Linked DNA regions of Lujinxingia sediminis. The protein of the gene in region 2 interacts with the protein of the main gene of each other region in a pairwise test. Links are inferred from orthologs where the notes say so. Each region holds a gene or a part of one and is shown on either strand. Other genes may lie near its edges. The genes, in order: EA187_RS12420 and dnaE.

The links.
Region 1: the proteins of dnaE (region 2) and EA187_RS12420 interact in binary tests that used the Escherichia coli proteins (3 or more experiments, as listed by UniProt). The link is inferred for Lujinxingia sediminis from one-to-one orthologs.

The regions. Positions count from the first base shown.
Region 1 is NZ_SADD01000006.1:196,561-206,803, reverse strand. What follows is about bases 3,845-6,818. They hold EA187_RS12420 (pyridoxal phosphate-dependent aminotransferase), read right to left. Parts: upstream 5,927-6,818; coding sequence 4,763-5,926; downstream 3,845-4,762. Other genes in these bases: EA187_RS12415 (M42 family metallopeptidase), read right to left, coding at 5,935-6,818; EA187_RS12425 (pyruvate carboxylase), read right to left, coding at 3,845-3,892. Also shown: EA187_RS20420 (hypothetical protein), read left to right, coding at 1-328; more of EA187_RS12425, read right to left, coding at 422-3,844; more of EA187_RS12415, read right to left, coding at 6,819-6,966; EA187_RS12410 (DUF2306 domain-containing protein), read right to left, coding at 7,253-7,921; EA187_RS20975 (hypothetical protein), read left to right, coding at 8,312-8,440; pssA (CDP-diacylglycerol--serine O-phosphatidyltransferase), read right to left, coding at 8,530-9,189; EA187_RS12400 (hypothetical protein), read right to left, coding at 9,186-10,243. UniProt on the Escherichia coli protein: Shows aminotransferase activity with methionine and histidine as substrates, and to a lesser extent also with phenylalanine.
Region 2 is NZ_SADD01000001.1:59,167-70,521, reverse strand. Bases 4,942-9,027 are described here. They hold dnaE (DNA polymerase III subunit alpha), read right to left. Parts: upstream 8,709-9,027; coding sequence 5,142-8,708; downstream 4,942-5,141. Other genes in these bases: EA187_RS00255 (CBS domain-containing protein), read right to left, coding at 9,008-9,027. In the rest of the region: EA187_RS00280 (hypothetical protein), read right to left, coding at 1-546; EA187_RS00275 (hypothetical protein), read right to left, coding at 624-2,057; EA187_RS00270 (type IV pilus twitching motility protein PilT), read right to left, coding at 2,170-3,354; recombinase RecA, read right to left, coding at 3,633-4,670; more of EA187_RS00255, read right to left, coding at 9,028-10,951; EA187_RS00250 (TlpA family protein disulfide reductase), read right to left, coding at 11,119-11,355. UniProt on the Escherichia coli protein: DNA polymerase III is a complex, multichain enzyme responsible for most of the replicative synthesis in bacteria. This DNA polymerase also exhibits 3' to 5' exonuclease activity. The alpha chain is the DNA polymerase catalytic subunit.

The DNA.
Region 1 (10,243 bases), on a different replicon or contig from region 2:
CTTCCCCCGTCAGGTCGCCCAGTGCATTGAGAGCGCCGTACTTTTACCCCCGAACTCTGCCGTGGCGACCATTCGAGCCTGCGGCGACGCCACCACCTTTGCAGGAGACTTCGAGCATTGCATGACCACCGCTCCGGCCTACCGCACCCCTCCAGCCCCGGCGATCCGCGCCTGCGGTGAGGCGACATCCTTCTCCCGCGACTTCCGCAGCTGCATCTCGACCGCTGCGGGCTTCCGCCATCGCCCCGCCCCGGTCATCCGGGCCTGCAGTGAAGCCACAAGTTTCTCCCGTGACTTCCAGCAGTGCCTGGACGCCAGCCGCGCCTGATACCTCATCGACGTCCCACCCGGACGATGACCCTCACGCTCCCACCTCGCCGCCCCCTCCTCGCGTCTCTCGCCAGGAGGGGGCGGCGTTTTTTTAGCTCTTCGGCTCAATGAGCACGACGCGGTCGCCGGCGGCCACCGAATCACCTTCACTCACCTCGATCGCCGTGATCGTCCCGTCGACCGGGCTGGTGATGTTCGTCTCCATCTTCATCGCTTCCGTGGAAAGCAACGTGTCGCCGCGGCTGACCGTATCGCCCACACTCACCGCGATGGTGAGCACTTTACCCTGCATCGGCGCCCCGACCTCACCGGGCTTTGACTTGTCGGCTTTGGGCCGCGCCCCGGAGCTGAGCTCCGCCGACGCGTCGATGATCGCCACATCCCGCGGCTGCCCGTTGAGCTCAAAGTAGACGCGGCGAGTACCGTCATCGCGCACATCGCTGATGGCCTTGAGCTCGATGACGAGGGTCTTGCCCTCCTCAAGCTCCACCATCGTCTCGTCGCCGACCTCCATGCCGTAGAGGAAGGGCACCGTCTCCAGAATTCGGTACTCACCAAACTCCTGGATCGTGCGCGCAAACCCGGCAAAGACCTTCGGGTAGAGCGCGTAGCTGATCGCCTCGCGGCGCGTGGGCTCTCGACCCAGAAGCTCGCGCAGCTCATCCTCCTTCGCGCCCCAGTCATAATCCGCCATGCCCTCGCCGGCCCGGCCGGTTAAGGGTTTACGGCCCTTGAGCACGATCGACTGCAGCTTCTCAGGGAAGCCCCCGTAGGGCTGGCCCATATTGCCGTAGAAGAAGTCAATGACCGACTGCGGGAAGTCGATGTCTTCGCCGCGCTCGGCCATCTCATAGATCGCCTCAAAGCTCAGGTCGTTCTGCACGAGGAACATCGCAAAGTCGGCCACCACCTTACTGGTCGGCGTGACCTTGACGATGTTGCCCATCTCCTGGTTGACCCGGCGGTAGGTCTGCTTGACCTCGGTCCAGCGCTCGCCAAGCCCGAGCTGAATCGCCCGCGGCCGCAGGTTGGAGTACTGGCCCCCGGGGATCTCGTGGTTGTAGACGTCCGTCGTCGAGGATTTGAGCCCCGACTCAAAGGGGTAGTAAATCTCACGCAAGAGCTCCCAATGCTCCGAGAGGCGCTCCAACGCCTGGCTGTCGAGATCGGGGCGGCGCGCCTGACCCTCCAGCGCGCTGACCACCGCGTTAAGCGAAGGCTGACTGGTCAGACCGGCCATCGAGCTCAGCGCGCAATCCACCACATCGACGCCGGCCTGGGCGGCCATCAAATACATCGCCACCCCGTTGCCGGAGGTGTCGTGGGTATGCAGGTGAATCGGCAGATCGACGGCCTCTTTGAGCGCCTCCACCAGCACTTTCGCCGAGTAGGGTTTGAGCAAACCGGCCATATCCTTGATGTTAAGGATATGCGCCCCGCGTCGGGCGAGCTCTTTTGCGAGGTTCGTGTAGTAGTCGAGCGTGTATTTGGTCTCGTCAGGATCGAGCACGTCACCCGTGTAGCAGATCGAGGCTTCCACGATCTTGCCGGCGCGGGCGACCTCCTCCATCGCCAGCTCCATATTGGGCACGTAGTTGAGCGCATCGAAGACCCGAAAGACGTCCACGCCGGCCTGGGCGGCCTCTTGCACGAAGGCGCGCACCACGTTGTCCGGGTAGTTGGTGTAGCCCACCGCGTTGGCTCCGCGCAGCAGCATCTGAAAGAGCCCCCCGGGGATGGCCTGGCGCATACGCGCGAGCCGCTCCCAGGGATCTTCCTGCAGAAAGCGCATGCACACATCAAAGGTCGCTCCGCCCCACATCTCATACGAGAAGAGGCCCGGGAGCATGTGGGCGGTTGCCGGTGCGATCTCCAGCAAGTCGTTGGTGCGCACCCGCGTGGCCAGCAGCGACTGGTGGGCGTCGCGGAAGGTCGTGTCGGTGACGAGCAGCGTCTCCTGGTTGCGGATCCATTTGGAGAGCCCCTCGGCCCCCTCCTGCTCAAAGACCGCGTAGGCGGGGCTCGTGGGCGGCTTGCCTTTGACCTTCGGCGCCTTCGGCACGATCAGCGGTTGCGGCCTGCTAAAACGCGTGGTGCTCCCGGGAGGTCCGTTGACCGTGATATCGCCCAGCGCCATCAGGGCCTTGGTTCCCCGGTCGCGCCGCGGGGCGTACACAAAGAGCTCCGGCGTCTCGTCGATAAAGCGCGTATGCGTGGCCCCGGCCAAAAACTGCTCGTGACGCACCACCCGCTGAAGGAAGGGGAGGTTGGTCTTCACCCCGCGAATGCGAAACTCCGCCAGGCTGCGATCCAGACGCCGCGCCGCCTCCCCCAGGTCCTGCCCCCAGGCCGAGACTTTGACGAGCATCGAGTCGTAGAAGGGCAGCACCTCCGAGCCCGAGCCCCCCACCCCGGCGTCCAGACGAATGCCGTGGCCGGCCGCCGAGCGGTAGGTGATGATTCGCCCGGAGTCGGGCGCGAAGTTTCGCTCCGGATCCTCGGTGGTCACCCGCGCCTGAATCGCCTGTCCTTTGCGCTCAATGGCCTCCTGCCCCTCAATGCCGATGCTCGCATCACTCAACTGCGCGCCCTCGGCCACCCGGATCATCGCCTGAATCAGGTCTCGCCCGGTGATCATCTCGGTGACCGTATGCTCCACCTGAATGCGGGTGTTGACCTCAATGAAGTAGATCTCAAAGCCGCCCTCGCGCTCCTCGACCAGAAACTCCACGGTGCCCGCGCTGCTGTAGCCCACCTCCTCGGCCAGGCGCAGGCTGTAGGCGTAGAGCTTCTCACGCACCTCCTCGGCCAGGTTGGGCGCCGGCGCCAGCTCCACGATCTTCTGCATGCGGCGCTGCACCGAACAGTCCCGCTCAAAGAGATGCACCACGTTTCCGTGGGTATCGCCTAAGAGCTGCACCTCGATATGGCGCGGGTTGACCACATAGCGCTCCAAAAAGACCGCCGGGCTGCCAAAGGCCGCCTGTGACTCGCTGCGCGCCGAGCGCACCGCCTCCACAAGCTCGCTCTCTTTGTTCACCACGCGCATCCCGCGGCCGCCCCCGCCGTGAGCCGCCTTCACAAGGAGCGGATAGCCAATGCTGGCCGCGGCCTTCAGGGCCTCCTCCTCGCTCTGCACCGCCCCGCCACTTCCGGGCACCACCGGCACCCCGGCGCGCCTTGCCACCTCCCGCGCGGCCAGCTTGTCGCCCAGCGCCCGCATCACCTCCGGCGGCGGACCGATCCACACCAGCCCCGCCTCGATCACCTTCTGCGCAAAATCGGCGTTCTCGCTCAAAAACCCGTAGCCCGGGTGAATCGCGTCGACTCCCTTGGCCAGCGCCAGCTCAATGATCGCGTCCCCGTCCAGGTACGCCTCCACCGGCTTGCCTTCCTCGCCAATCTGATAGGCCCGATCAGCCTTGTAGCGGTGGATCGCCAGCCGATCCTCCGCGCTGTAAATCGCCGTCGTCGCGATCCCCAGCTCCGTGCACGCCCGAAAGATTCGAACCGCGATCTCGCCACGGTTCGCCGCCAACACATTCCGAATCTCTCTCGCCATAGCCGCACAACCTCACTCAAAAAGGAGTCTCATTCAGCAAAAACGCCGCACGAACGCGCCTACCCATGTCTCTGTAAAACTCCCCCAGACCATAGCCCACCCGACGCGTCGCGTCATGCCCCCAACTCTCAACACCAACCCTCCCGCGGCGAGTCTTTTGCTGTTTTTTTGATCAGGTTTTTCATTCAGGGGCAGGGCTCCGTCCCCTTCGCTCACGTTCTGTTCGCAACAGATCGGCAACTCAGCCCCCTTAGCTCGCGTTCTGTTCGCAACAGATCGCCGACTCAGCCCCCTTAGCTCGCGTTCTGTTCGCAACAGATCGGCAACTCAGCCCCCTTAGCTCGCGTTCTGTTCGCAACAGATCGCCGACTCAGCCCCCTTAGCTCGCGTTCTGTTCGCAACAGATCGCCGACTCAGCCCCCTTAGCTCGCGTTCTGTTCTCAACAGATCGGCGACTCAGCCCTCTTAGCCGCCCTTTTACTCAGGTAAATCGCCAGCTCAGACCCCTTACCTCCCCTTTTACTCAGGTAAATCGGCAACTCAGACCCCTTACCTCCCCTTTTACTCAGGTAAATCGCCGACTCAGCCTCCTTACCTTCCGTTTTACCTGGTCAGATCGCCAACTCAGACCCCTTACCTGCGGTTCTACTCAGGTAAATCACCAGCTCAGACCCCTTACCTGCCGATCTACTCAGGCAAATCGCCGACTCAGACCCCTTACCTCCCCTTTTACCTGACCAGATCGCCAGCTCAGCCACCCGGACGGCAACCTCCACCCAACCCATGGCCGAAAAAAATGGCGAGTCTCTCGACTCGCCATCTCTTCTGCCGCCCGGGCGGCAAGCTACTCCCAACCCATGGTCGAAAACATCATTTAAAAACCTGGATGCGTTCGGCGGCTTGCTCGACCACTTCGCGGGGCTGGGCGACGCAGAAGCGCACCAGGTTGCGGCCGCCATCGCTGGCGAAGAAGGCCGATCCGGCGACCGAGGCCACGCCGGCTTTTTCGAGAATATGCATCGCCGAGGCGCGGGCGTCGTTAAGGCCGAAGCGGGTCACGTCGGTGAGGATGTAGTAGGAGCCCTCGGGCACATGAGGCGTTAAACCGGCCTCCACCAACGCGTCGCAGAAAAGGTCGCGGTTGGCTTTGTACTTTTTGCGGATCTCGTCGAAGTAATCGTCGCCGATGACCTCCAGCGCGCGGGCCAGACCATGTTGCAGGGGCGTGGGCGCGCAAATGTAGAAGAGATCGTTCACAAGGCCCATCGGGCCGGCCAGGTGCGCAGGCGCGGCCACATAGCCCAGCCGCCAGCCGGTGATGGCGAAGGTTTTGGAGAAACCCGACATCGTGATCGTGCGCTCGAACATCCCCGGCAAGGTCGCCAGGCTGACGTGCTCCTGACCGTCGTAGACCAGGTACTCGTAGATCTCGTCGGTGATGCCGAGCAGGTCGTGGGTCTTGCAGAAATCAGCGATGACCCCGAGCTCGTCTCGGCTGAAGACTTTGCCGCTGGGGTTTCCGGGGGTGTTGACCAGCACGGCGCGGGTGCGATCGGTGCGCAGGCGCTCCAGATCTTCGGGGTCAAAGGACCAGTCCGGCGCCTTCATCGTGATGACTTTCGGCACGCAGCCCGCCACGCGAATGGCGTTGACGTGGTAGCCGTAGAAGGGCTCAAAGACGATGATCTCATCGCCCGGGTTAAAGAGCCCCTGAAGCGCGCAGATAAAGGCCCCGGCCGAGCCGATCGTGGTGACGAGCTCCGTCTCCGGATCGACCTCGATCTTATTATAACGCTTGAGCTTTCTGGCGACGGCGTGGCGCAGCTCGTCCACGCCGTCGAAGCGGCTGTAGGTGCTCAGGTCTTCGCGCACCGCCTGCGCTGCGGCTTCCAGAAGCTCGGGCGGCGAGGGCAAGGGGCAGACGCCCTGCCCCAGGTTGATTCCGCCCAGACGGTTGCATTCGCGGGTCATCGCCCGGATCTCGGACTGCTGCAAAAAGCCAATGCGTTCGCTGCGAAAATCCTGAGTACTCATCGACAGACTCACTTGCTGAGGTAGGCAGCCAGAAGGTCCAGGGTGGCGCGCAAATCGCCTTTGTGGACCATCTCGGTGACGGTGTGAATGTAGCGGGTGGGCACGCTCAGAGCGACGGCGCGGCTGCCGGCGCGAGCGCGCTGCATCGCACCGACGTCGGTGCCGCCCATCGGCAGAACTTCGTACTGGTGGGTGATGCCTTCGGTTTCAGCCAGGTCCACAAAGGTGTCGACGAGCTCTTTGTTGCTGATGGCGTAGCCGTCGAGGATCTTGATGGCCACGCCCTTGCCGAGCTCGGTGATTTGCTCTTCGCCGGGCACCCCGGGGGTGTCCACGGCAAGCGTGGTGTCGATCGCGATGGAGATATCCGGCTCGATGGCGTAGCCGCTGGTGATCGCGCCGCGAAGACCGACCTCTTCCTGCACGGTGAAGACCACGTAGACGTCGTATTTGTCGCTGGCCTGCAGGCGCTCAAGCAGGCGAACGCCCACCCAGCACGCCACACGGTTGTCCAGGCACTTGCCGGTGACCATCTCGCCGAGCTCGGTGAATTCCTGCACCAGCGTGACCGGGTCGCCCGGGCGGATTTTGGCGGTGACCGTCTCTTTATCAAGACCGGTGTCCACGAAGAATTCGGCCATCTTCGGGATCTTGGTGCGGTCTTCTGGCGAGGCGATATGGATCGGGCGACCGCCGGGGTTCATCACGCCCTCGATCACCTCACCGTCGCGGGTCTGAATGCGCACGCGACGGGCGAAGAGGTTGCGGTTGTCGAAGCCCCCGGCGTTATGCAGACGGATAAAGCCCTTATCGTCGATCAGTCGCACGTAGAAGGCGATCTCGTCCATATGGCAGGCGATCATCACCTTCTGGACGTCGGTGGCACCCTCGACCGGCTTCTTGCGGCAGATCAGGTTGCCCATGGCGTCGGTGGTGATCTCATCGGCCAGGCCTTTGACCTTGGATTCGATAAACTCGCGAACCAGCTCTTCACGACCCGGGGCACCGGGCATCTCCGAGAGTACTTTTAGCAGATCCATCTCCAACCTCACTTCACCAGGCAGTCGTCACATCATAAGGGCGCGGGCCAGAGGGGCGCGCACCGGCGGGAGGTCGCCTTGTACTACCAGCGCCCGGCCGGTACAAGGCGGCCCCTCGAACGCCGGCGAATTCTGCAAGATATCCTGATATGAGAGTGCTTAACGTCGCGCTCTTACCGGGCCCTGGCACCATTCTGACGTCAGCGCCGGCCGGGGGGCCGGGGACGTGGTTGCGCTCCGCCTTTCCCCCTCGTCGACATGCTTAGCCCTTGCGTCTTAAACGACGTCAGGCTCCCCGGGCGAACCGTGCTTTTAGCCGCCCCCTGAATGTGGTCGCCCGCACGTAGATCTCGGCCAGGATGATATTGGGAACCCAGCACAACCAGGTCATCAAGGGGTACCACTCTGCCCGAGTCAGATGCTCAGGCGCGGGCAACACGCGAACGGTGACCACGGCCAGGGTGATCATGTAGCTGCGAATCATCCAATCCCGATGCTCCCTGTAGCGCCGGCGGCGAGCGGTTATCAGCGCCATGTAGGTTGTGGAAAACCAGACGATGGCCAGCGTCCCAAACCCCAGCCTGGCGAAGATCCCGTACGTATTCGCAGCAGCGAGAGCAAAGCCTGTCACGCTGCTGATAAAAATCATCCCGACATAGATCCACCCCAGCCATCGATGCAGCGCCGTGCGAAGGAGGCGGCGAACAAAGCTCCACGGTCCGATGACCAGGGGCGGTATGGCGGAGAGGATGTGTACCCCCAGCACAAAATTGTTAAATCGATGATTGCCTGGAATGAGCTCAGTGGGGAGCGGCTCGTTTCGGTTAAGAAAGCCATGCCCGATGAGGATCTTGGTGACGATGATCGCGGTGAGCGTCACGGTCACCAAACAGAATCCCCAGACAACGCGTTGATAGAGACGAAACACCGATTGCGACGGCCGAATATCTACCATGCTCTATTTCCCTTCGTTCGCCCCGTCCCCTGGTTGCACGCTCCGCGCTGCCCGGGTCGTCCGCACATTCATGCCCCTGATAGACCGGACGTTGACAGAAACACCGCGCATACTCAACCGAGACGCATGCCATCGTGCCCCTCCCCTCCGGACTCCGCCCCATGCGTCTCACGTCGGTAAGAGAGGTGTTCCGTACGCAGCAGGTTCATCGTCCCTGATCGCATCGGCGATGATCACTCCATCTGAACCGACGGAGCGCGCGGATCTGCCGCAGGCCCGGGGCCGGATTTTCCTTTACAATCCTGACGCCTCTGGCAAAGATGCCGCCGCCTGAGCCGCATCCATTCACTTCGCCCCTTATGAGGGCATCGCGCGATAAAGGAGCACAACATGGCTGAAAATCACGACGAACATGATGGCCCCATCCACCAGGCGCCCTGGGTTCCGGTGGTCACCGTGGGTATCTGCTTTGGTGTGGCCGCGATCATTCTGATCAGCAAGTACGTGGCCCACCTCTAAGCCGCCCGATAAGGGACGAAAAAACGCCGAGACGATCGCAATCGTCTCGGCGTTTTTTTATGTCTGACAGGGAGCCCCGGGAGCGTCGTTCAGCCGATCTTTTTGATGCGCAGGTGCGTGCTGATCATTGCGCTTCCGCTTAAGCCGAAGAGAAGCACCAGGGGATGAAAGCCCCAGCCCAGAAGCTGCAGTTCCCCGCCCCAGAGAGCGGTGCCGTAGGCACCGCGATCAAAAGCCACGGCCATCACAAGCACCAGCACCAGGCTCGTGGGAATGGGCGTGCCCTCATAATAGGGCACCTTGCCGGTGCCCTGACTGAGCTCGGCCGCGGTCACGTTGTAGCGGGCCAGGCGCGCGATGCCGCAGACCACAAAGTAGATGAGCACGACGGCGTCCCAGCCTCCGCGCATGCCCAGGGTGTAGGCGAGCACGGCGGGCGCGACGCCAAAGGAGACGATGTCGGCCAGGGAGTCCAGGTCGGCTCCCAGCGCGGAATGCTTGCGCCGCCAGCGCGCGACCGCGCCGTCAAAAAGATCGAAGACCAGCGCCAGGGGCAAAAGCCCGAACGCCCACCACACATAGAGCTCGATCTTCTCGTCCATGTAGTTCAGACAGCAGAAGATCGCCGCCACACCGCAGGCGGCGTTGGCCATGGTGATGACGTCGGCCAGCGCAAAGGAGCGCAGCATTTCAAAACGTTTGCGCCGTGCAGGCTGCGCGGTCTCTTCCCACTCATCTGCCGAGCTCATGAGGCACCTACCGTTGCGCTCTCTTCCAGCGACTCCCAGTCAAATTCCACCATGGAGTCGCCGCCAAGCTCGCGAGCCAACCTGCGGTCGAACTCCAACATCTCGGCCTCGGCCATGCTCAAGGTCTCCTCATCGCTGGAGAAGATCGTCTGGCCGAAAACCACCTCGCTCGCGGCGCGCTGGCGCGCACTCTCGGCAGCTCCCAGCTGGCGGGCGACTTCGGGAAAGAGATAGAGGGTGCGCCCGTCATCCTCGACCCGGATCTCACCATTGAAATCGGCAAACACATCATCGCCGCGCGGATGGGTCTCGAAGATTCGGGCGTCGACCGGCCGCGCCACCCCGTCGGTGGCGGCCGAGAGGTAGACGGCCTCAATGAGTTCGCGGCGCTCGTTCTCGCGTTTGGCGCGCTTGAGCTTGCCGCCGCGGGCAAAACGTCGCGCCAGCGGGATCGCAAAAAACATCAGGCTGAAGATCACCGGAATCACCCCGAGCACCACCGACACCCCGGTGCTCAGCCCGGTGACACCGCCCAGGATGAACGCGCCCATGATCAGGTTGAAGGTGTTGAAGATCGCAATCCAGGTGTTGGTCGAGCCCTTATTACCGGTGAGCGGCGGCACGGTGACCTTGCGCGTCCAGATGGGTTTGGGCGGCTGCAGACGGTCGTCGGCACCGGCCTCGCTGGTCACGCGCAAATCATCAAAGCGGTAGATCAGCGTGCCATCGGCGGCCACATCAATATCGCCTCGAAAACGCATCGTGGCGGCGGTCAGCGCCTGGTCGGCCTCCTCCAGGCTCAGGCCGGTGCGGGAGGCCCAGTCAGCGGCGGTGATGCGCCCCTGGCGCGCCCGCACAAAACGCGCAAAGGCGCGCTCCGCCGCCAGCTCATCGCGCGTAAGCTCGGGACCAAAGACAAACTGGAAGATGCGCTTGTAGAGGGGGACTTCGGGGCGCTCCACCTTTCGTCGCGGGCGCCTCCGGCGCCGTCTCGAAGGGCTGTCGAAGCCGCTGAACCAGCTGATCCAGAAGACCGTCTCCAGGATGCGCGCGA
Region 2 (11,355 bases):
ATCGAGCCCACCGGGCATCGGAATCTCAGGCTCGGACGCGCTCCCGAAAATCTCATCGCCGGAGGCCGCCGCGCTCTCCGGCGCCTCATCAGATGCACCGAAGAGATCGTCGGGGATCTCCGCCTCGGCGGTATGCTGCTCATCCTGGGAGGCCAGCGTCTCCGCAGGCTCCTCCGAAGTCACCGGCCTGCCATCGTCGACCGCATGCGCGCCGGAGCCCTCCGTTTTTAAGCGCACCACCTCATCGACAAGAGCCTTGGACTCCGGGCTGAGCTTGGTGAACTTCACCAACATGCCCACCGGCCCCGACTCTCCGCCATCCATCCCGCGGATCTGACGCACCACACCTTCACCCAGCAGAGCGGAGGTGCCGTCGGCCAGCAGGAACTGAAAACGCACCGTCGTGCCCACCGGCTTGAGCTTCTGGGGCGACATCGGCACGAACATCCCGCCCGCAGAGATGTAGCGGCCGTAGCCCTCTTTGAAGGACGCTATCGACGGAAATTTTAGCCGCGCACGAATCGCGGAGAAGTTGCTATCGCTCACCGAACTGCCTCTTACCTGCAAGAAAGGTCGGGCGCCTCACCGAGGATGGCCAGGCGCACACAACCGGGGGTGCGACCTCAATACTGGTAGACCACGCCTACCTTCAGGCCCTGGTTCATATCGAACGCATCCGACTCCGCAAACTCGCTCTCCCCCTCACCGGTGAAGTCGCTGCGGGTGATGCGAAATCCATATGACGCCGACATAAACAGGTTGTCCATAAACTCGTAGACAAACCCAAGCTCTGTACCAAACCCGTAGCTAAAGGAGTCTGTTCCGAAAACCTCCGCCCCCTTGCTGAACACAGACACCGGCGCCACATCCACCCCGGCGGTCACGGCGAACTCCTCAACGATCACCGGCAGCACCAGGCGAGTGCCGATGACCAGTGAGATGACGCTGGTCGAGGGCAGGATGGGGTTTTCGGTGGCGCTGAAGCTGTCGTAGCGCGCGCCCAGCTTAAAGCGAAGCTGGCGGTTGGAGTTGTCCAGCGGCGAATCCAGGCGATAGATCGCGCCGCCCTCAAGGACCATCGACTGCAGGCTGACAGCCTGCTCGCTCACACCGGTCTCATCTTCGGTAAGGATATTAAGCCCGTCGAAGCCGTGGCTGTAGTTGACGTAGAAACCGGCCGCGACCATCTCCGGGTTGGTACGACCGAAGGGGAAGGCCTCCACATCGAGCTCAAAGCCCGGGAAGCTGGCCGACTTGTAGCTGAAGATGGCGCTCTGACCGGCGACCATGAAGTCTTTGCGGAACATCCGGCCGTAGCCGCGAACCCACAGCCAGTTGCGGGAGAGCGCGTCGAGCAGCGCTTGCTCTTCGGCCGCCGCCCGCCGACGCATCGCCTCGGGATCGCTCGGATCGAGATCGTCCTCGACAGGCGCAACCGCCGCCTGCGCCGGGGCGCTCTCGGTGTTCTGCGCCGGGGCGCTCTGGGTCGGCTGAGATGGGGCCGGCGGTGCCGTCGACTCCGCGGGCTGCGGCGCTTCCTTCGGGGCCTGTTGCGCCACCGGCGCACCGCCGATACCCAGAAAACGCTCCAGCTCCGTGCGGATCATGCGCGCGCCGGTGCGGTTAAGACCTTCTTCGCTGCGATCGATGGGAAACTGATGCTCCGGGGTGCCGCTCTCGGCGGTAATAAACTGCACCCGGTACTCCTGGGCGTCGTACTCCACCAGGTTAACGACCACCGCGATGCTACCACCGCGCATCACCCACATCATGTCCGAGGAGCGCTCGGTGATCCCGTCGATGCGAAATGCGCGGCCACGCACCTGGTTGGCAAACCAATCGGCATCGCGCACATCGAGCCCGCTGATATCGCGAAGTTCCATGATCAGGCGCGCGGTGCCCCCGCCGGGAACCTCGATCAGGGTCACACGGGTAGCCTCATCATCGTCGCGTTGCCCCTGGGCGGTGGCCACACTGGCCATCAACATCACCGCCGCCCATGCCATGATCGCCGCGAGCATCTGCCAGGAAGCCCTCTTGCGCTGCTCAATCTTCACGTCTCGACCCCGTCACCGTAGTTCCTCACGCGCACTCGCCATCAACGAGACGCCCTGTTGGATTCAACATCATCGCACCCTGGCACCGAACTCTCGGTTTCGGGCGCTGCTCTTAAAATCGATCGATCTCAAACTCATCCAGATCGAAATCATCCTCGACCGGGCTGGCCTTCTCACGGCCCTCAAAGCCCTGCCACTGACCGTCGCCACTGGTCGATCCGATGCCGCTGACACGCAGCGCGAAGTCATCGGGGTTACTCGATTGGATCAACGCCTCTTCGTAGGTGATGTAGCCGTTCTGCAGAAGCCACATCAACGACTGGTCGAAGCTCTGCATCCCGTAGTTATCAAAACCTTTGGCGATCTGCTCGGTGAGCGAGCGCGCGGTGGCCTCCTCCAGGATCATCTCCCGCAGACGCGCCGTCGAGAGCATCACCTCGACCGCCGGCACTCGCCCCTTGCCGTCGGCGCGGGGCACCAGGCGCTGCGAGATCACGCCGCGGAAGAGGTTGGCAAATTGATAACGCGCCTGGTCACGCATATGCGGCGGAAACGCCGTTACGATACGGGTCACCGCCTCGGCGGCGTCCACCGTATGCAGAGTCGACATCACCAGGTGACCGGTCTCGGCGGCGGTCATGGCGATCTCAATCGTCTCCAGATCCCGCATCTCCCCCATCATGATCACGTCCGGATCCTGACGAAGCGCCGCCTTGAGCGCGCGGGCAAAGGTGTTGGTGTCGTTTCCGATCTCGCGCTGATTGATGATGCTGCGCTTATCGCGAATCAAGAACTCGATGGGATCTTCGATGGTGATGATATGCGAGGTGCGCGTCTGGTTGATGTAGTCCACCATCGAGGCAAGCGTGGTGGACTTACCGCTGCCGGTGGCCCCGGTCACCAGGATCAGCCCGCGGCGCTCCTCGGCCAGGGTGCGCACCGCGTCGGGAAGCAGAAGCTCGTCGATCGAGGCGACCTTAAAGGGAATCACCCGGAAGACCATCCCGATCGAGCCGCGCTGCTGAAACACATTGACGCGAAAACGTCCCACCCCGGGCACCCCGTAGGAGAGGTCGATGTCGAGCGTCTCCTGGAACTGCTCGCGCTGAAAACGCGCCATGATATCCGAGGCCATCTTCCCGATCTCTTCGGGACTCAAGCGCCGCGCTTCGCGCAGCGGCAACAGCGCCCCGTCGATCCGAAAGATCGGCGGCAATCCCGCCTTGATATGAATGTCGCTGGCCCCGCCTTTAACGGCGATCTGCAAGATCTTGTTGAGGTCCTGATTGCTGCTCATCGCCCTAGTCCTGGTGCTTCGCCCGACGCTGTGAGAACTCCCCCGAAGAAGCTCACTGGCGCCCGGCGCGCTGGCTCAGGCCGCATCGCACGGCCGACGCTGTAAAGTGCGGGGAAACTGGGCCGATTGTGGCATGCCAGCCGGGTAAACTCAACACGCCATCTGGCAAGCACTCCGCCCCTCCGAGCTGAAAAAAAAAGCGGCCTTCCCCCATCGGGAAGGCCGCTCATAACCGACGCGCTCAGCGCCGATCGTTATCGCAAGGTCCTGCAGAGCGCTTACGCCTCGGCGCTCTCTTCAGCGACCTTCGGCGCTGCCATCCCGTAGTGCTCACGGATCTTGGCCTCGATCTCGGCCTCAATCTCGGGATTGTCGACCAAAAACTGCTTGGCATTCTCGCGGCCCTGCCCCAGACGATCATCGCCGTAGCTGTACCAGGAACCGGCCTTATCGATCACCCCGATCTCCGAGCCCAGATCCACCAGGTCGCCCTGACGGCTGATGCCCTGGCCGTACATGATATCGAACTCAGCCTCTTTAAAGGGCGGAGCCACCTTGTTTTTGACAACCTTCACGCGGGTACGGTTACCGGTCAGGTCGGTGCCATCTTTGATGGCGCCGATGCGGCGAATGTCCATACGCACCGACGAGTAGAATTTAAGCGCGTTCCCCCCGGTGGTGGTCTCGGGGTTTCCGAACATCACGCCGATCTTCATACGGATCTGGTTAATGAAGATCACGCAGGTGCGCGACTTGGCGATCGTACCGGTGAGCTTGCGCAGCGCCTGACTCATCAAGCGCGCCTGGAGGCCCATGTGCGAATCCCCCATCTCGCCCTCAATCTCAGCGCGCGGGGTGAGCGCGGCCACCGAGTCGACGACCAGCAGGTCAATCGCGTTGGAGCGCACCAGCATGTCCACGATCTCCAGGGCCTGCTCCCCGGTGTCGGGCTGGCTCACCAGGAGCTCTTCGATGTTCACCCCCAGCGCCTGGGCGTATTTGACATCGAGGGCGTGCTCCGCATCGATAAACGCCGCCACACCACCGGCGCGCTGCGCCGCCGCCAGAGCGTGCAGGGTCAACGTCGTCTTACCCGAGGACTCCGGACCGTAGATCTCCACGACGCGGCCGCGCGGGTAACCTCCCACGCCCAGCGCAATATCCAGCGAGATCGAGCCGGTGGGGATCGGATTCTCCACGCGCACCAACGAGTCGTCGGTGCCCAGGCGCATGATCGATCCCTTGCCAAACTGCTTCTCGATCGCCTTGACCGTCAGGTCCAACGCCTTGTCTTTGTTGCTCTTATCGTTCGACATATCGCAATCTCCAAAGAGTGGCCCCCCAACCTCCATGGCTGGCGAGCGAAGTCTGAATCGGTCTGTTTGCGAGGTCGGGAACCACTGCACACCCGAGCACTAAACACGTGTATAGCCACCCTGACGGTCCCCGTCAACAGGTCTTAACGGCTCGCGATACGATCATAAATACCCTCAAACATCTTCTCGGCCGCACGTTTATTATCGTTTGCCGGACGCAGATCTTTCCGAAAATTTCAAAAAAAATGAGCACGCCTCTTCAGGCGCGCTCACACAGGGGCGCTTCGCGCCGGCAACGCGCGGAATTCACACCACTGGCCTTCGGTGTCGACGTACTCCGCCCGGCGCAGACCTTGATGCCAATGGATGCGCGATCGCGAGCACGACGCAAAACGCAGACGATGCTTTGGCACCCCGGTCCGCGCTGCCCTCGATGCAGCAAACACGATGCCAACGCTAGCTCACGACGTATTAACTCAATCGCACCGATTTGCGTCCGAAAAGACGCTCGATCGCCATCAGCAACCCGTCGGTGGGTCGGGTCGCAAAATCAACCGGCAGCACCACCTGCGCCTCTCCCACGCCCTGGGCGGTCTGTTTTTTAAAGACCAGCGTGGTACGGCAATGGCCGGAGTTTGCAGCGAGTACCTTCTGCAGCTCTTTGAGCTGTCCGTTGGTGACCTGCGCAACGCCGATCTCGACAATCACCTGGCGCACCTTCGACTCGCGCTCCGACTCCAGCGTCGACGCCGACTCCAGACGAATCCGCCGGGTGCGGTTCTCCGGATCGCCCTCCTCCTGGATCTGGCCTTTGATCAGGAGCGGTTCGCCGCTCTTGATCACCTCCTCGGCCTCAGCGTAGGCCGAGCTGAAGGCGATAGCCTCAATCTCCCCGGTCTTATCTTCGATGGTGATAAAGCCCATGCGCCCGTCACCACTTTTCAGCGGCACCTCGCGCATCGCGCTGACCACACCGGCCACCGCCACATTGGCGCGGTTGCGAAGCGAACCGTTCGTCATCAGCTCATGGGTGGTCGAGGCGCCGTAAAGACCGAACTCGCTCTCAAAACGATCCAGGGGGTGGCCGGTGACGTAGAAACCCAGCAGCGTCTTTTCGTTCTCCAGAAGCTCGCGATCGTTCCAGGCGAGACACTCCGGGTAGCTGTCGTCGAGCACCTCCTCGCGCACATCCTGGGCCATCATGCCAAAGAGGCTGGACTGACCCACGGCCTTATCATGCTGGGCCTTCTGGCCGCGCTCCACGGCGGTGTCGATCGCGGCGAAAATCGAGGCACGCGTCGCGCAGATCTCGCCGATATACTGCTCGGTGATCGCCGGGCCGATCGAGTCAAACGCCCCGCATTTGACCAGCGCCTCAATGGTGCGTTTGTTGATCTTCTTGAGATCGACGCGGCTGCAGAAGTCATAAAGATTCTCAAAGGGACCGTTGGCCGCGCGCTCGTCGAGAATCACCTCGATCACGCCCGCGCCCACCCCCTTAATGGCCGCAAGCCCGAAGCGGATCTTCTGATCGACGACGCTGAAGTCGAGCAGCGACTCGTTGACGTCGGGCGGCATAACCTCAATGCCTAAGCCTTTGGCCTCGTTGATAAAACGCACGATCTTGTCGGTGTTGTCGCGGTCGCTGGTCATCAGCGCCGCCATAAACTCCACCTGGAAGTGCGTCTTCAAATACGCCGTCTGGTAGGTGATCAGACCGTAGGCCGCCGAGTGCGACTTATTAAAACCGTAGCCGGCGAAGTAGGCCATCAAGTCGAAGATGTCCGAGGCTTTTTGCTCGTCGACCTCCTTCTCGAGCGCGCCGGCCACGAAGATCTCTTTTTGCTGGGCCATGACCTCGGGCTTCTTCTTGCCCATGGCACGGCGCAGCAGGTCGGCGCCCCCCAGCGAGTAGCCGGCCATGACCTGGGCGGTCTTCATGACCTGCTCCTGGTAGACCATGACCCCGTAGGTGGGCTTGAGCACATCTTCGAGCCAGGCATGCGGGTACTCGACCTGCTTGCGGCCGTGCTTGCGGTCGATGAAGTCATCGACCATGCCGCTTCCCAGCGGCCCCGGGCGGTAGAGCGCCACTGCGGCGATGATGTCTTCAAAGCAGTTGGGCTTGAGCTTCTTCAGAAGCTCCTGGAAGCCCGAGGATTCCAGCTGGAAGACGCCGGTGGTGTTACCGGCGGAGATCAGCCTGAAGACCTCCGGATCATCGAGAGGGATCGCGTTGAGATCAAAACGCTCTTCGCCGCGGGCTTCACGCTGCTGATTGATGAGCTTGATGGCGTCCTGCAGCACCGTAAGCGTCTTCAGCCCCAGGAAGTCGAACTTGACCAGCCCGGCCTCTTCGACCTCGTTTTTGGCGTACTGGGTGACAAGTTCGCCGTTGGCACCGCGGCAGATCGGAACAAAATCCCAGAGCGGCGTCTCGGAGATCACGATCCCGGCGGCGTGCATACCCGCCTGGCGGTTGAGGTTCTCCAAAGAGAGCGCGATGTCAAAGAGGGTATCGACCCGCTCATCTTCCTCGCACATATCACGCAGGCGTTTTTCCTGGTCGAGCGACTCCTGCAACGAGATCCCGAGCACGTCGGGCACAAGTTTGGCCAGGCGGTCGGTCTCCCCGTAGCTGAAGTTGAGCGCACGCCCCACATCCTTGATCGCCGCACGTGCCTTGAGCTGACCGTAGGTCACGATCTGACCGACGTTATGGTAGCCGTACTTCTCGGTCACATAGTCGATGACCTCCCCGCGGCGGTTCATGCAGAAGTCGATGTCGAAGTCCGGCATCGAGACGCGCTCCGGGTTGAGGAAACGCTCAAAGAGAAGATCATAGGGCATCGGGTCGATGTCGGTGATGCGCATCGCATACGCCACCAGACTCCCGGCACCGGAGCCACGTCCCGGACCCACCGGGATATCATGCTCGTGCGACCAGGCGATGAAGTCCCACACGATCAGGAAGTACCCGGGGAAGTCCATCTGGCAGATGATGCCGATCTCCACCTCCAGGCGCTCGTCGTACTCCTGGCGGTCGTAGCTCACGCCCAGGGCGTCGAACTCCGCATAACGCTCCCCAAGCCCCTGACGAGCGACATGGCGGAAATACTCATGGATGATCGTCTTGCTGTCTGCCCCCTCATGCTCGTCACGAAAGGACTGAGGCACGTCGTACTGCGGCAAGAAGACCTCGCCCAGCGGGATCTCCAGGTCGCACATCTCGGCGATGCGAACGGTGTTCTCACAGGCCCGCGGGATGTCGGCAAAGGCCTCGTACATCTCCTCGGCGCTGCGCACATAGAGCTGATCGACGCCATGCTCCATGATGCGATCGATGTCGACGGTCTTGCCCAGCTGAATGCACATGAGCACAGCGTGGGCGCGGGCATCTTCGCGATCGAGGTAGTGGCAGTCGTTGGTTGCGACGAGCTCAATATCGAGCTCGCGCCCGATCTCCACCATCGCCTGGGTGCATTTGCGCTGCTCGGGGAGCGCGTTGTCCATGACTTCCAGGTAATAGCGCTCCTTGCCAAAGACCTCGCGGTAGCGCGCGGCCGCCTCGCGGGCGGCGTCCATATCGCCGCGAAGGATGTGCTGGTTGACCTCCCCGCCCAGGTCACCGGAGAGGCAGATGATGCCCTCGTTGCGCTCGGCCAAAAGCTCAAAGTCGATGCGCGGCAGACCGGTGCGCGGGTGCTGGCCATGTAGCCAGCCCATCGAGTTGAGGTACATCAGGTTTTGGTAGCCGGTGAGGTTCTGCGCCAGCAGCGTCAGGTGGTAGCTCTTGGGCTCTTTGGACTCTTCGTAGGGGTGAGATGTCATGTACATCTCAACGCCGATGATCGATTTGACGCCGGCCTTCTTCGCCGCCTTCTGGAAGTCCACCGCCCCGTACATATTGCCATGATCGGTCATGGCCACCGCGCTCATGCCCTGCTCGGCAACGCGGCTCATCAACTTCGGGATGCGGATCGCCCCGTCGAGGAGGCTGTACTGGGTGTGGACGTGCAGGTGAACGAAGTCAGACATCGGCAAAACCTGGCAAAAATCACGGAAAACTCATCGGAATGCGGTGCCTCTCGGCAACGGCGCGGATGATACTCCCCGGCCTTAAGGAGCGTAAAGGACCCGGAGGAACTCTCCATAGAGCCGGCGAGAAACGATCGCGTAGGCATGGAAAGTCGCATCGACATGAGGCTTAGAGTCTGCATGCACGAACGCGACGATCGTCCAGCACGGTTGAATAAAAAGAGGCGATCGAGCTCCGCTCGACCGCCTCAAAGAGCGCCCACATCGCGCTCCGCTCGACCTTCTCACACCGCGCGCAGCTACTCGGCAGCCTGCGCCTCCGCGGGCGGCTCCTCACCGCGGAGCTTATCGGCAAGAAGATCGCGGGCGATGTCCATAAAGTCGCGCTCGGTGATGATCCCCACGAGCTTCTCCCCGTCGACCACCGGCAGACAGGAGATGCGTTTTTCGCCCATGATGCGGATCGCATCCAGGGTGAGCGTATCGGGAGTGACCGTGATCACGTCGCGCTCCATGATCTGGCTCACCGGCACTGGCTCCTCATCGCGCAGCGCGCCGCTGCCCAGAAGTCGCATCATCGTGCGACGCGTCACAAGTCCCACCAGACGATGCTCGTTATCCTCAACGGGCACATGACGCAGGTGCTGCCAGTCCATCACGCTGGCCACCAGATCGATGAGCTCCCCGTCGTTCACCGTGATCAGATCGGTGGTCATGTACTGGGAGACTTTCAGGTAGTTGTCGCGCCAGGTGGTGCGCTCCTTAACCGAGGCCAGCGGCCAGGTGTGCACGGGCTCGTTGGCCTCCTGGCGGCGCACGGTGGCGGCGGTCAGGGCGCTGAGTTTTTCGCCGGCCGTCAGACTGCTTCCGAGCTCCCCGTAGGACTGCAAAAGCCAGCTTGCGCCGGTGCGCCGCGTGCTAACGCGCTCTTCGATGATGCCCATGTAGCGGTCGACGTCCTGCTGGCGAATGCCATGGCGAGTGAGCGCCTCGCGGGAGAGTGGCAAAAGCGTCGATTCGATGACTTCGCGCACGGTGCCCGACTTCCCGTCGAGCCAGGTCATCGGGGCGTCAAGCCCGTGGCGTGCGGCCGCAAAGAAGTTGTGACGCGCATCATCGAAGTTCATCTTCTCGCGCATATCGCCGTAGGCGTCGACGACGCCGGCCATCATCCCGAACCAGAAGGCCGCGTTGGCCACCTCGTCGGCAGGGGTGGGACCGGCCGGGAGCACACGGTTCTCGATGCGCAGGTGCGGCCGCCCCTCGCTGATGCCGTAGCAGGGGCGATTCCAGCGGTAGACCGTCCCGTTATGCAAGCACAGCGCCTTGAGCCCTGGCACGCGGCCTGCGGCCAGCGCCTCAAAAGGATCTTCGTCAAGCTCGGTGGCAAAGAGCAGGCGGAAGCGGGCGATATCTTCGCGGAAGATCTCCAGCACCGAGTCATCGATCCACTTCGTGCCAAAGGTCACCCGGGGGTTGAGATCGCGCATATGGTGGCGGGTAGGCCGGGTATCGATCGACTGCTCCAGGAGCGCGATGCGCGTCTCATGCCAGAGGCGCTTCCCGAAGAGCAGCGGGCTGTTGGCCGCCAGCGCTGTGACCGGCGCGGCGACGACCTGCGCCACGTTGTAGAGCTTGGCGAACTCGTCCGGCCCTACCTGAAAATGCACCTGGAAGGACGTGTTGCAAGCCTCAAGCATCACCGAGTCGTGTTTGACGATGAACTCATCCTGGCCCTTGATGTAGAACTCGTAGTCGCCGCCGCGCAGCCGGCTCAACGCATCATTGAGGACGCGGTAGCGGGGGTTGGGCGTCATCGAGTCCAGCCCCAGGTCGCTCTTCTGCAGGGTGGGCAAAATGCCGGCCAGGGCCACATGGCCCTTATCCTCGGCCAGCACCTGGCGGACCTTATCGACGAGCTCGACGATGTCGTCTTCCATCTTGCCCAGGCAGTCGTCGCCGAAGATGCGGGGCTCGAGGTTGAACTCCAGGTTGAACTGCGCGAGCTCGGTGGTGAAGCGCTTATCGTTAAGTCGCTCCAGCGCGCGCATCGCAAGCGGTGCGGGGCGATAGGAGCTGTCGAGCAAAAAGAGCTCCTGCTCGGCACCGATGCGACGAATGCCGCTCTCGATCATGCCCTCATCGAGCATCTTCTCCAGCGCTCGAACATCGCCCAACAAGCGGCGCATAAAGTGGCGGAGTTGCTCTCCACCGACCATGCCTTTGACGTCGTGTTCACCCATTGCGACGAACTCCACGGGGGGGTCTGCGTTTGTGATCTGGTAACCATCAGACTAACCCACACCTTCCCCTGGATAAAGGCGATATCGCCCGCAAAGGCGCGAAATATGGGGTAGATCGCGCGTTTTGCCCCCCAAACTGAAGAAAAGATGACGCGGCGCGCCATGCATCACTGCGCGGCGGCCTCTGCAGCGAACGCCCGCAGATCAGCCTCCGAGTGCAGCCCGGAGCTCGATGTGACCACACGTCCCTGCGCGTCCACGACCACAAGGGTGGGTACCGCCCGCACCTTAAAGCGCGCCCGGACCGGCCCTTCATCAAGGAGTGTGGGCAGCGTCAAGCCATTGTAGTCGAGGTAGGTCTCCACCAGAGCTTCGCGATCCGCGGTGGGATCATCGGTGTTTAC